Linked DNA regions of Allobranchiibius huperziae. The protein of the gene in region 1 binds, or shares a complex with, the protein of each later gene. Links are inferred from orthologs where the notes say so. Each region holds a gene or a part of one and is shown in the gene's direction. Other genes may lie near its edges.

The links.
Region 2: the proteins of dnaG (region 1) and dnaB are in contact, whole or in part, in a crystal structure (PDB 2R6A), measured with the Geobacillus stearothermophilus proteins. The link is inferred for Allobranchiibius huperziae from one-to-one orthologs. Residues at the interface, in WP_049624496.1 of Geobacillus stearothermophilus: Lys456, Leu457, Leu458, Pro459, Ala460, Asn463, Ala464, Leu467, Leu535, Leu536, Ile537, Ala538, Gln544, Glu545, Asp548, Tyr549, His552; in WP_033016901.1 of Geobacillus stearothermophilus: Ser13, Glu15, Ala16, Gln18, Glu91, Leu92, Asp94, Ala95, Val96, Pro97, Thr98, Ala99, Ala100, Asn101, Tyr104, Tyr105, Ile108.

Annotation. Positions count from the first base shown.
Region 1 is NZ_JACCFW010000001.1:1,305,248-1,312,743, forward strand. The notes cover bases 2,821-5,758. They hold dnaG (DNA primase), read left to right. Parts: upstream 2,821-3,306; coding sequence 3,307-5,211; downstream 5,212-5,758. Other genes in these bases: HNR15_RS06245 (NAD(P)H-dependent flavin oxidoreductase), read left to right, coding at 2,821-3,193; HNR15_RS06255 (GlsB/YeaQ/YmgE family stress response membrane protein), read left to right, coding at 5,327-5,599; HNR15_RS06260 (hypothetical protein), read left to right, coding at 5,603-5,758. In the rest of the region: HNR15_RS06225 (sulfurtransferase), read right to left, coding at 1-145; HNR15_RS06230 (DUF2277 domain-containing protein), read left to right, coding at 200-481; HNR15_RS06235 (DUF3806 domain-containing protein), read left to right, coding at 478-900; HNR15_RS06240 (deoxyguanosinetriphosphate triphosphohydrolase), read left to right, coding at 897-2,165; more of HNR15_RS06245, read left to right, coding at 2,162-2,820; more of HNR15_RS06260, read left to right, coding at 5,759-6,136; HNR15_RS06270 (S8/S53 family peptidase), read left to right, coding at 6,825-7,334; HNR15_RS06275 (sigma factor-like helix-turn-helix DNA-binding protein), read left to right, coding at 7,334-7,496. UniProt on the Escherichia coli protein: RNA polymerase that catalyzes the synthesis of short RNA molecules used as primers for DNA polymerase during DNA replication.
Region 2 is NZ_JACCFW010000001.1:3,405,690-3,411,375, reverse strand. The notes cover bases 1,348-4,160. They hold dnaB (replicative DNA helicase), read left to right. Parts: upstream 1,348-1,976; coding sequence 1,977-3,344; downstream 3,345-4,160. Other genes in these bases: HNR15_RS16235 (GNAT family N-acetyltransferase), read right to left, coding at 3,948-4,160; HNR15_RS16240 (hypothetical protein), read right to left, coding at 3,363-3,788; HNR15_RS16250 (C40 family peptidase), read left to right, coding at 1,348-1,352. Outside these bases: more of HNR15_RS16250, read left to right, coding at 384-1,347; more of HNR15_RS16235, read right to left, coding at 4,161-4,709; HNR15_RS17975 (DUF2853 family protein), read left to right, coding at 4,861-5,361; HNR15_RS16225 (DNA glycosylase AlkZ-like family protein), read left to right, coding at 5,395-5,686. UniProt on the Escherichia coli protein: The main replicative DNA helicase, it participates in initiation and elongation during chromosome replication. Travels ahead of the DNA replisome, separating dsDNA into templates for DNA synthesis.

The DNA of each region.
Region 1 (7,496 bases):
GCAGATGACCCGCGTCGTACGCCGGTCGCTCGCTCGGTGCACCCAGGACCCACCGCGCATCGAGCACGGTCGGAGACGGGCGCTCGCCGGTCAACCAGTCGTGCAGGGCGGCGGCGCCGATGAGCGGACGGAGAGCGCGCTGCATGCCTGCAGACTAGGCGCTCCCGGTGGGGTGGCAACATGTGCGAGCCTGGACGGCATGTGCCGCAACATCCGCCCTCTCAACAACTTCGCTCCACCTGCCACCGACGACGAAGTCCATGCCGCAGCCGTGCAGTACGTGCGCAAGATCGCGGGCACGACCAAGCCGTCCGCCGCCAACCAGGAGGCGTTCGATCGCGCCGTACGACGGGTCACCGAGGCCAGCCGTGAGCTGATCGACTCCCTCGTCACGACCGCCCCTCCGAAGAAGCGCGAGGAAGAAGCGGCCAAGGCCCGCGCGCGAGCACAGGTGCGCTACGACTCTGTGGGGACACGTTGAGCGACAACGACATCCGCATCCAACCGCTGGACCGGGCGGCGCATCGCGCTCTGACGGGATGGATCGCTGACGCCGAGCGGGCCGGTATCGACATCGATGACGCGTCCTCGATGGAGAAGGCCTACGAGGACTACTTCACCTCGGTGCAGGAGACCCCGGCTGCGGAGCGCACGGACCCCACCCAGGTGCTCACGATGATCGGCATCGCGATGGGTGAGCACGTGCAGCGGCGGACCGAGGTGTCCTGGCGCGTGGCGACCGACGCGGACGGTCCCGACCTGGCCCTGGTCGGCGCCGACGAGACCGGGGTCTTCTTCCCGGTCGACCCCGTGGCCGACAACTGGAACGCGGGGCAGCGCGGATGGCTCGCGGAGTTCACCGAGCAGGTGGTCGCTTCCCTGGGCGCCCCGCCCGCATGAGCGGATCCGTCGGCGCCGATCTCGAGTCCACCCACGCGCCGGGTTACACCTCTGCCGACACCGAGCGCTTCCTGCGCGAGGACCCCGCCCTCAAGCGTGCCGACCGCGACGACTTCGCCCGTGACCGGGGCCGCGTGCTGCACTCCGGTGCGCTGCGCCGGCTTGCGACCAAGACGCAGGTCCTGCCGCCCGACACCGACGAGCTGATCCGCAACCGCCTCACGCACTCCCTGGAGGTCGCGCAGATCGGCCGGGAGTTCGGCGCCGACCTGGGATGCAACGCCGACGTGGTCGACATGGCGTGCCTGGCGCACGACCTGGGACACCCGCCGTTCGGCCACAACGGCGAGAACGCGCTGGCCCGCATCGCGCAGGACGCCGGCGGCTTCGAGGGCAACGCCCAGACCTTCCGGGTGCTCACCCGCCTGGAGGCCAAGCGCGCGCGGGACGACGGACGGTCGGTGGGCCTCAATCTCACGCGCGCGTGCCTGGACGCTGCGACCAAGTATCCCTGGCGGCGCGGCGAAAGCTCCTTCGAGACAACGAAGTTCGGCTGTTACGCGGATGATGCGGAGATCTTCGACTGGGTCCGCGCCGGAGCCCCGACGGGCGAGCCGTGCCTCGAGGCGCAGGTCATGGACTGGGCTGACGACGTGGCCTACTCGGTGCACGACGTGGAGGATGGCATCACCTCCGGGCTGGTGCCGCTGCACGCGCTCTGGTCGAGCGAGGAACGCTCTGCCCTGGCGCAGCTCGCGCAGTCGACGTACGCGCCGCAGCTGGACGTCGACCTGCTCGCCGCCTCGCTGGCCGACCTGGTCGGCAGCGGGGTCATACCCCGCTCACACGATCGTTCGCGCGCCGACGTCGCCGCGCTGAAGGACATGACCAGCCGGCTGATCGGTCACTTCGTCAGCGCCGCGACCGGTGCCACGCGCGACCGGTACGGCGTGGGTCCGGCGACCCGGTACGCCGCCCGGGTGGTCATTCCGCAGACGGTGCTGGCCGAGTGCGTCATGCTCAAGGCGATCAACGCTCGGTTCGTACGGCTCACCGAGACCCGGGTGCGGCTGCTGGCCATGCAGCAGGAGGTCATCGCCCAACTCGCCGATGCCTACCTGCAGGACCCGACGCGGCTCGATCCGCTCTTCGCCGAGGATCTGCGACGGGCCGACGACGACGACGCGCGGTTGCGGGTCGTGATCGATCAAGTCGCGTCCCTGACCGACCCGCGCGCCCTCGAATTGGCCAGACTGTGGTCATGATCCCGTTCCCGGCGCTGCAGCGCCCCGTGGTCGCGGCCCCCATGGCCGGCGGTCCGTCCACTCCGGAGTTGGTTGCGGCCGTGTGTGCAGCTGGGGGCACCGGCTTCCTCGCGGCCGGATACCGCTCGCCGGAGGACGTGACGCGCCAGATCGAACGCACCCGCGAGCTCACCGACCGCCCGTTCGGGGTCAACGTCTTCGTCCCGGCGCCGCCCGACGAGCAACCGGGCTCATCCGCGCAGCAGGCCGTGCTGCGGTACGGCGACCGCCTCGCGCCGCTTGCACGACAGCTGCAGGTCGAGTTGCCGCGCGTCGACTGGGCCGACGACGACGCCTACGAGGACAAGATCACCGCACTCGTGCAGGCGCGAGTGCCCCTGGCGTCGTTCACCTTCGGAGTCCCGGACGGTGAGGTCGTCGAGCGGTTGCACGGCGTGGGCAGCTGCGTGGTGGTCACCGTGACCGATCCCGACGAAGCGACCCGCGCCGCGCGAGGAGGCGCCGACGCCTTGGTCGTGCAGGGATATGCAGCCGGCGGCCACCGCGGCACCCACGCGGTCCAGACCATCCCCTTCGACCGGGAATGGGCCGAGATCCTCCGCGAGACGCGCACCGTCACCAGCCTCCCGGTGCTCGTCGCCGGGGGAGTGATGGGCAACCGGGAGGCTCGGCTCGCGCTCGACGCCGGCGCGATCGGCGTGCAGTGCGGCACGGCGTTCCTGCTCACCGACGAAGCGGGCACCAGCGCGGCCCATCGGGCGGGGCTGACCGAGCCCTCGCTGGACCAGTCGGTCGTGACCCGCGCCTTCAGCGGCCGACCGGCGCGCGGCCTGCGAAACGAGTTCGTGGACCGCTACGGCGATGCCGCACCCGCCGTCTATCCGGGGGTGAATCAGCTGACCGCGCCACTGCGAGCTGCGGCTGCCCGACTGGAGGACCCGCAAGGGGTGGCCCTGTGGGCGGGCAGCGGATGGGCATCAGCCCGCACCGGGCCTGCCGTGGACGTCGTCGCCCGCATCGCCGGCTGACCGGTGGGTCCAGGCTGCTCACGGCGGCGCGAGGTCCCCTGTGGACGAGCGCACCGGTGCGCGAGGCGCACCCGTAGAATCACCGCGACGACGAGGCGCACGAGAGGTAGCTGGTGGCGGGGCTGATCAAGGCGGAGGACGTCACCCTCGTCAAGGAGCGTTCCTCGCTCGAGGACGTGGTGCGCGAGCACGTGACATTGAAGTCCGCCGGACCGCGCTCCCTGAAGGGCCTGTGCCCCTTCCACGACGAGAAGACGCCCTCGTTCACCGTCAGCCCGGACAACGGCACCTACCACTGCTTCGGGTGCGACAAGGGCGGCGACGTCATCTCCTTCATGATGGAGGTGGAGCACCTCACCTTCTCCGAGACCGTGGAGCGGCTTGCCGGTCGCGCCGGGATCGAGCTGCACTACGAGGACGGCGCCCGCCCGCGCGAGGAGGGGGCAGGTCGGCGTACCCGGCTCGTCGAAGCACATCGCGTCGCCAGCGAGTTCTACGCAGAGGCGCTCATCTCCGCGCCCGACGCGCGCACCGCGCGCGACTTCCTGCGCGAGCGCGGATTCAACCGGTCGGTGGCCGAGCACTTCGGGCTGGGCTTCGCTCCCCGTGGCGGTGAAGTGCTAGCACAACACCTGCGGGACAAGGGTTTTCGCGATGACGAGGTCGTCCTGGCGGGTCTGGTAGGTCGGGGCCGTGGGCTCTACGACCGATTCCGCGGGCGGCTGGTCTGGCCGATCCACGACATCACCGGCGACCCGGTGGGCTTCGGCGCGCGGCGCATCTTCGACGATGACCGCATCGAGGCGAAGTACCTCAATACCGCCGAGACGCCGATCTACAAGAAGACCCAGGTGCTCTACGGGCTCGACCTGGCCAAGAAGGCGATCGCCCGCGACCGCAAGGCCGTGATCGTCGAGGGCTACACCGACGTGATGGCTGCTCACCTGGCCGGTGTCGAGCAGGCCGTCGCCACCTGCGGCACAGCGTTCGGCGCCGATCACGTGCGCACGCTGCGCCGACTGCTGCGCGACGCACCCGATCAGCAGCCGGCCAAGGTGATCTACACCTTCGACGGTGACGCCGCCGGGCAGAAGGCCGCGATGCGCGCCTTCGAACTCGACGGGCAGTGGGACGCACGCTCGTTCGTGGCGGTCGCCGCCGACGGGCAGGATCCGTGCGAGCTGCGGTTGTCCGGCGGGGACGGCGCCGTGCGTGCGCTCGTTGACGACGCGACACCGATGTTCGAGTTCGCAGTGCGTACGACGCTGCGGCGCTTCGACCTGGACTCGCCGGAGGGACGCGTGCTGGGCGCGCGCGCCATCGCACCGATCATCGCCGCGGTGCGCGACCAGGCGATGCGGGCCGAGTACCTGCGGACGGCGCCCGGCTGGGTCGGCCTGTCCGAGGACCATCTGCGTGCCGAGGTCACCCGCGCGGGCAGCGGTGCGGGGCGCACGGGCAGCCCCCAGGACCGCCGGCGCACGCCGGACGGCGACGACGCTCCCCACGACGACGCACCACCGGCCGATCCCAGCATGCCGGCCCCCGATGATCGCGACCCGATCGTGCGTGCCGAGTCCCAGCTGCTGGAGTGCCTCCTGCAGTTCCCCGCGAGCGTGCCGGCGCGGGAGCTGGCCGCCGTGCGCGACACCGACTTCACCGCGCCCGCCCACCGATCGCTCTTCGCGGCGGTGATGGCAGCCGGTCCGCCGGGGGAGCGGACGCCGGCCGCGTGGCTGGACGACGTACGCGGGAACGCACCGCAGGTGGTGCACCAGCTGCTCTTCCGGTACGCCGTCGCGACGCTGCCGACCCGGCTCGACCCGGTCACGGGCGCACCGCAGCAGCGGTACGCGCGCTCGCTGCTCGTCCGGGTGCGCGAGGTCGCCCTGCAGGGCGACATCAACACGGCGATGAGCGAGTTGCGCCGATCCGATCCGGCATCGTCCCGCGAGGTCGCGCAGCGGCTCACCCAGTTGCAGAAGGACCTCACGCTGTTGCGCGCGAGCCTGGACTGACCTCTTTCCTGCACACAGGGTTTGCACGAGCCCGGCCGTGCGTGCACAGTCAGGGCAGGACATTCCCCGACGGCAACGACCGCCGGGTTCACCGCAGGGACAAGGAGCCACACCCATGATCGGAACAGTGATCGGCGCGATCGTCGTCGGATTCATCGTCGGCGCGCTCGCACGACTGGTGATGCCGGGTAAGCAGAACCTCGGCTGCATCATGACCACGATCCTCGGCATCCTCGGCTCGGCCATCGGGTCGTGGGTCTGCTACCGCCTGGGCTACGACAACAACAACGGTGGCTTCAAGATCATCCCGTTCCTGGTCGGTATCGTGGTCGCGGTCATCCTGATCGCGATCTACCTGGGCGCCACCGGTCGCAGGATCCGGTCCTGACCGGTGTTCGGATCGGGTGAACGCCTGGGCCCACGACGCGGCCCGAAGTTGCCCGACGACGTACGGGACGCGCTCGACCTCGCACGGGGCGAGCGCGTCCTCACCTTCGCCCGGGACGACAACACCGGTGCGCAGGTGGTCGCCACGACGTACCGGTTCGTGGTCGCGACTGCGGACACCGTTGTGATGCAACGCGACTGGTACGACGTCGACGCCGGTCAGTGGGACCCGGACACCTGGACGCTGACCGTCACCTGGGTCGACGGCCGGCACGCCGGCCAGTACACCTTCCGCGGGCAGGACACCCGCCTGCCGGAGACCTTCCACGAGCGGGTGCAGGCGAGCGTCGTGCTGGCGTCGCCATTGGACCTGCCAGGCCCGCGCCGGTCCGGGCGGGTCGTCATCCGCAAGGATCTGCGCGACGGCCGGCTCTTCGAGCAGACGGTGCTCGGTCGCCAGACTCCCGCCGACGACCCGGCAGTGCTCGCACGGATCGACCAGCTGACCGCGCAACTGCGCGATCAGGTCGGTCTCTGACGCACGCTCTCATCGGCCCGGCGCAGCTCACCGGCGCGCTGCTTTTGTGTGCGCCGCCCGGCGTTGCTAAAGTTCACCTCGCGCCGAAGGGCGTCGGTCCCCTGTAGCTCAATTGGCAGAGCATTCGGCTGTTAACCGGAGGGTTGTTGGTTCGAGTCCAACCGGGGGAGCTGGTACGTAAGGCCCCTGAACTGCGAAAACGCAGTTCAGGGGCCTTATTCATTCTCGTTCGCATCGGCCATGCATCGGTGAGGTTCCGGAGGCGCGGTCGCTTCGTGGGACTGACGCATCGACCGAACGTGGGCCCGCGGCGGACCGAGCCGGCCCACTGTGCGGTGCCGTCAATCCAAACTCGGGCTGGCCAGGTGTGGTCTCCGGCGAGAGTCATGCCTACTAGCGGGAGTCCGGTCAGCTGCCATTTGGCCGCGCGCGGGTGGCTGTGGAGCAGTGTTGCCCCGTGCCCGGCGCGTGCTGCTCTGTGGCGACGCGGAGCACGTATGCGCCGGTGATCGTGGCGTTGCCGTGCACCTGCCGTTCCCCGTCGCGCGGCAGTTCCACCGCCGCAAGGATTCGGGTGGTCCTTTGGGATCCTGTCCCAAGGAGACCCTCGCGTCCATGACACAGCCCAGGGGCTCCATGCGAAATCGGGTATGGCGAGGATCAGGACTGCCTCGACCATGGCATTGGAGTGACGGGCACGGTCCTGTACGGCCTCGTCGCACCCGGCCAGCGGGCACCGCAGCCGCCCCTGCCGGTTGAGGGCTTCCGCGTCCCAGCACCCACCGACGATCGGGACCTCGAGGGTTACCGGGTCCTGGACCAGATCAAGGCCGCGATAGAGAGTGGCGGCCACAAGCTGGTCAATCTCAGCCTCGGCCCCGAGGTCGCAGTGGAGGACCACCTCGAACCGAACCGATGGACCAGTGAGCTCGATCAGCTCGCCTGGGAGAACGAACCCTGCAGGTGCAACATCAGCTTGGTTGCGGCATCGCTGAACGACCAGGCCTCGGTCGACGCATCCGGGGGTAGGTGTCCCGGCCGGTCGCGTTACAACGTCAAGACCCCCAGTCGTATCGCGCCGACCTGCAACGGGAACGCGAAGACCGTCTCGACCCCAACGATCAGCGCCCCCTGCCCGAACCCTGACCACCGCGCCATCGCGGTAGCTCTGACGTGCGGTTCAAGGACTGGACGGTGATGGCTCGAGGCATGATGCTGCACCTGCGATTCGCCGAGGACCTGACCCAGCAGCAGATCGGTGTGCGCCTGGGAATCAGCCGGATGCAGGTCTCCCGTCGACTGTCCTCGGTCATTGCCCGGTTGTGCGCCATCTTGACGAACGGCGCGGCGGAAGCGGCCA
Region 2 (5,686 bases), 2.1 Mb from region 1 along the record:
ACTTGCATTGATATCGAAATTCATTCGGCATGTTGTTCGAACATTCAATGACCTGCCTGTGGCTTCACGGCCGGGAGGGACGGCGAATATCCCGGAATCGCGCGAATCCCGCTGAAAACACAATGATGTAAGTCACAAGCGTGGAATTTCTCCTGTCAACCATCTGCGCGGCGAGTCGCAGAAATCCCACCTTTCACATTGGCCACACGCCAGGCATAGTCCTCTTGTCGCGGTCGGGGCCGTGACCGCGGACGACGAGCGACATCGCGTACCGAACTGCCGTGTACCCGCGATGGGCTCTACAGCCCGTCGCGGCCCGACGCCACCGAGAGGCTCCGATGACGACGACAACCAGCCCGCGCCACATGAGGCACCGCCCGGGAATGACTGCCAAGGTCGGACCGGTCCTGACACCGCGCAGCACCGTCGTGGTCGGGGGCGTCGCGCTCGGCACCGCGGCCATCGTCGGCGGAGTCGCTCTGTCGGCGCCGGCCATGGCGGCGACGTCCAGCGCACGGGTCGTCGTCCTGAAGGTCGGTTCGAGCGGGTCCCTGGTGAAGATCGCCCAGCAGCGTCTCGGCGTGACCGCCGACGGCGACTTCGGCCCGCGCACGCTGATGGCGGTGAAGACCTTCCAGGGACGCCACGGTCTGGCCACGGACGGCATCGTCGGCCCGCTGACGTGGGCCAGGCTCGGTGGCTTCCCCTCCACCGGCACGGCTCCGGCCCCCACTTGCACCGTCAAGGTGGTGCGGTACGGCGCATCCGGCTCCCTGGTGGCGGCGTTGCAGAGCAGGCTCGGCGTCACCGCGGACGGCGACTTCGGCCCGCACACCCTGAGCTCGGTGCAGAGCTTCCAGTCCCGGTACGGGATCACCGCCGACGGGCGCGGGGTCGTGGGTCGCGCCACCTGGGGCGCCCTCGGCGGGATGCCCTGTGGCCTCAGCCTCACCCCTCCCGGGACGACGGCCCCGGTCAGCGGTGGTTCTGGCGGTGGGTCGTCGACCACGACGACCGCGAAGCTCTCGCAGGTCATCAGCATCGCCAAGCAGTACCTCGGCGTGCCCTACGTCTACGGAGGCTCCACTCCGGCCGGCTTCGACTGCTCGGGCCTGACGCAGTACGCCTACTCGCACGCCGGCCTGACCCTGCCGCGGACGGCGGCCGCGCAGCAGGCCTACATGCGCTCCACGTCCTCGCCGCTGCCCGGGGACCTGGTGTTCTTCGGATCGCCGGCCTACCACGTGGGGATCTACCTCGGGAACGGCCAGATGATCGCGGCGCCCTACCCCGGCGCGGTCGTGCGGATCCAGACCTACATCAACGTCTCGAACTTCGGCACCCTGCGCTGACGGTCGCAGGACCGCTCGCAGCACCAGACGCGGCCGCGTACACCTTCGGGTGTACGCGGCCGCTTCTGCATGCCGTGCGGACGCCTGCACGGGATGCCCGTGGCGGTGTTCCGGGCGGTCCGAACACCGCACCGGGAGCGCTCGCCAGCATGCGGACGCCCTCTGAAATTACTTTTCGTCCACACCCGGTGGACGACATCCATGCAGGTCAGGGCCGTGCGACGCAACTCCACGATGAGTTTCCACACCGTTATCCACACCCTGTGCACACAGCCCTTCGGCGGTTTCCCCAGCTTTCCCACAAGTTGTCCCGAGGGCAGGTGGACAACGCTTTGGTGTCTCCCCCTCAGGGGTTCTACGGTGTCCACGCAGCCGCTCCCGAACGGCGTTCGCCCGTCACATGTCACGCCGGTCACCTGATCCCTGGCAGCTGCCGTCTGCTCTCCCGCTCTCGCAGCGGGCGGGTGCGAGCACGGGCAGTCGGTCGGCGCCCGTCACGTGGGTGTCTTGTACGGCTCGGCCGTCTTGTCCGTGTTGCCTGTTCCATCTGCTCTGTCTGTTCTGTTGCGTTGTCGGTGCTCGGTGATGGAGTGCGACGTATGTCCGAAAGAGAAGGGGATGCGCGTGTCGATCGCTGAACTCGAAGGTGCGTTCGGCGGCGGGTCGCGCGACCCGTTGCTCCCCCCGCAGGACGTGCACGCCGAGCAGTCCGTGCTCGGCGGCATGATGCTCAGCAAGGACGCGATCGCCGACGCGGCCGAAGCCGTCCGCGGGGTCGATTTCTACCGGCCCGCTCACGAGGCCATCTACGAAGCCGTCATCGATCTCTACGGCCGAGGTGAGCCCGCCGATGCGATCACCGTCGCCGACGAGCTGGGCAAGCGAGGCGATCTCGCCCGGATCGGCGGACAGGCCTACCTGCACGAACTGATCCAGTCGGTGCCCACCGCGGCGAACGCCGGCTACTACGCCACGATCGTCGCCGAGCGGGCTGTGCTGCGGCGGCTCGTCGAGGCCGGCACGCGGATCACTCAGATGGGCTACGCCAGCGGCGGCGGGTCCGTCGTCGACGTCATCAACGAGGCGCAGGCGGAGATCTTCAAGGTCACCGGGTCCAAGGACAAGGAGGACTACGTCCGGCTCGGCGACGTCATCGAGGAGACCGCCGACGAGATCGAGGCGGCGAGCAGCACCGCCGGTCAGATGACCGGCGTACCGACCGGGTTCACCGAACTGGACCAGCTCACCAACGGCCTGCACGCCGGTCAGATGATCGTCGTCGCCGCGAGGCCTGCTGTCGGCAAGAGCACGTTGGGCCTCGACATAGCTCGGGCCGCGTCCATCAAGAACGGGCTGACCTCGATCGTCTTCAGCCTGGAGATGAGCCGCTCGGAGATCACCATGCGGTTGCTGTCGGCGGAGGCGAACATCCAGCTGCAGCACATGCGCAAGGGTTCGATGCGCGAAGAGGACTGGACCAAGATGGCGTCCACGATGGGGCGGATCGCCGAGGCGCCGCTCTTCATCGACGACTCGCCGAACATGTCGCTGATGGAGATCCGCTCCAAGTGCCGGCGGCTGCGTGAGCGCGAGAACCTGCGGCTGGTGGTCATCGACTACCTGCAGCTCATGAGCAGCGGCAAGCGCGTGGAGTCACGCCAGCAGGAGGTCTCGGAGTTCTCCCGTGCGCTGAAGCTGCTCGCCAAGGAGCTCGGCGTACCGGTCATCGCCATCTCACAGTTGAACCGTGGTCCGGAGCAGCGCACCGACAAGAAGCCGATGATGAGCGACCTGCGCGAGTCCGGATCGATCGAGCAGGACGCCGACATGGTGATCCTGCTGCACCGCGACGACGCCTTCAACCGCGACTCCGAGCGACCGGGCGAAGCCGACCTGATCGTAGCCAAGCACCGCAACGGACCCACCGACACCATCGGGCTGGCATTCCAGGGCCACTACAGCCGGTTCACCAACATGGCCAAGGAATTCTGAGCCAGGAATTCTGACCACTCAGTGGGCGGGGTGCATCGCACCGACTTCGCGGATCCGGTTCTGGGTCGTGTTGTTGGCGTCGGTCAGCTCTCGGGACTTCTTTCCCATCTCTTCGATATCTTCGTTGAGGTCCTTGGCTTCCTGGCCGCTGGCGTGCTCCAGCTTGGCCTTGTCCGACTCCAGACGCTTGTTGACCTCTTCCTCGTCGGCCTGGATGCCTTTCGACTCGTCCTTGAGGTACTTCAGCAGTTCCGCCTGTTTCTTTTTGGTCATGGGCGAGGTGTCGGATGTTGCTTGCCGGAAGTACGCGCGTACGTGCTCGAGGTGATCGCCGACCCAACGGTCGTAGGCCTGCACGTAGACGTCATGGGGATGCAGGCTGGGAGTCGGATCGAGGTGGGGAGGGGTGGCGTGGCCGGGTGCGTCACTCTTTTGGTCTGCCATGGCGGATCCTTCGTCCGGTGAGTGGGAAATGCTTCAGATAGTCCCGCTGATGGCGCCACGCCGCCACAGATTCCCGGTTTGCCGCTCATGTCAGTCGCGGCGTCGGTCGATGTTCTCTGCGGGTCGGTGCGTCGACCCGTCGGATGCTCGCGGCCTGACTCAGCGCAGGGTCGTCCGCATCAGCAGCTCCTCGCACCGCGTGCCGAAGCCCATCTCGGCAAGCGTCGGGGCCATCCGCGGGTGCGCGCGGAGGATGGCCACCCGGCACCCGCGCCGGCGGGCGAGGTCGAGTCGTGCGGTGACGAGGGCGTGATAGACACCGCGGCGCCGAGCCCAGCACGCGGTCGCCGCACCCCAGAGGTGCGCCTCGTCACCGCCGGCGAACGACACGGCCGCGGTGCCTACGGGTTTGCCCTGCAGCCGCGCCAGGACGTGCGTCTCCGACGGATGGATCGAGACGCAATGGCGACGGGAGAGATCCAGGTCGGTGTCCTCGTGCTGCTCGAGTGCCAGCAGGCGGCGAACGCCGGGCAGCGCGCCGGCGTGCAACCGCGTGACGCTGAGCAGTGGGTCCGGCACGCCTTCCTGGCCTCGCCGCATCAGCTCTCGCTCCAGAACTGTGTGCTGCGCCGCCACCACGCCGCCGACGGCGACGAGGGCGTCCCGCAGGGCGGTCGGCCCGGTCGCCGGGCTGACACCGTGCCACCACACCGTGCTGCGTCCCCAGCAGCGCGCCTGCCGGTGCACGAGGGCGATGAGGTCATCGGGTGACAGCGTCGAGTCGATGTCGAAGACTCCCGCGTCGTAACGGAAGCCATGGTCGTACCGGACCATCGTGAAGCCGTCGGTGAGCAGCCTCGCGGCCGTGGCGGGCGCCGCGATGGAGGCATGACTGATCGTTCGACAGGTCGTATCGTCCATGCGATCGACGTTAGGAACGAACGCGCCGCCGGAGCGGTCCCTGACGGACCTTTGACGTCATTCCTATGCAGAATTGACGGCTGCCCGGGTGACTGCCGGGTCTCCCGGGCCGCCTGTCGGGCGGCGGTATGCCGGTTCCGCTCTCTGCTGCGTGAAAGCACTGATCGCACCGGCGCCTGCGCAACGGAATCGCCTGGGAACCACCGTGCGACCAGCGCGGATCCAGGCACTGCACAGCCACCAGCACTTCCATCGCAGCTATGTCGGCGCAGCAGGAACAGCGCTACTCTCACAAAGAAGGAACCAGGTCTCTTTCAATGGAGGAACTGCTGTGGCCACTGCTCACGAAAGCGTTCACGCCTACGCACCGCATGCCGACAAAGAGATCATCGACAAGATGGCCTCGACCTATCGCCTCGTTCTCAGCAACCGCGATGCGTCGCTGGTGTCGGCCAGCGACCCCGCCGAGCTCAAGACCGTCCGGGAGAACTTCCTGAAGAAGAAGCTCGGCCTGAAGCAGAGCGACGCCGAACTCGACGCGGCGATCAAGGACGTGCTGGCCCAGATGAAGGACGGCAAGGCCAACCCGCGCCTGGCGGTGTACTACCTGCTGGCGGAGAAGTTCGACAAGCTCGACGTCTTCAAGGGCTGACACTCCAGGGCCCGTTCGCATCTCGCGTCAGCGGTGGCGTCGAGTTGGGCCGCGGCTCTGGGCTGGCGCCTGCGGCGTCACCACCTGATAGCTGATCCGGCGGGGTCGGTCGAGGACGTGGTGGGGCGCCTCGTGGCGGTGCCCGCGTGGCTCGGGGATGCGTCGACCGCCATCCGACTACGCCTCGGTGATTCCGAGAAGGGTGATGTCGACGCCGCCATTGCCGCCGGCCGGGTCGTCTGCGTCTACGCCTTCCGGGGCGCCACGCATCTCATGACGCCCGACAACGCCGCGGCGCACATGTCCGTACGCGGTGCCGGCCGGC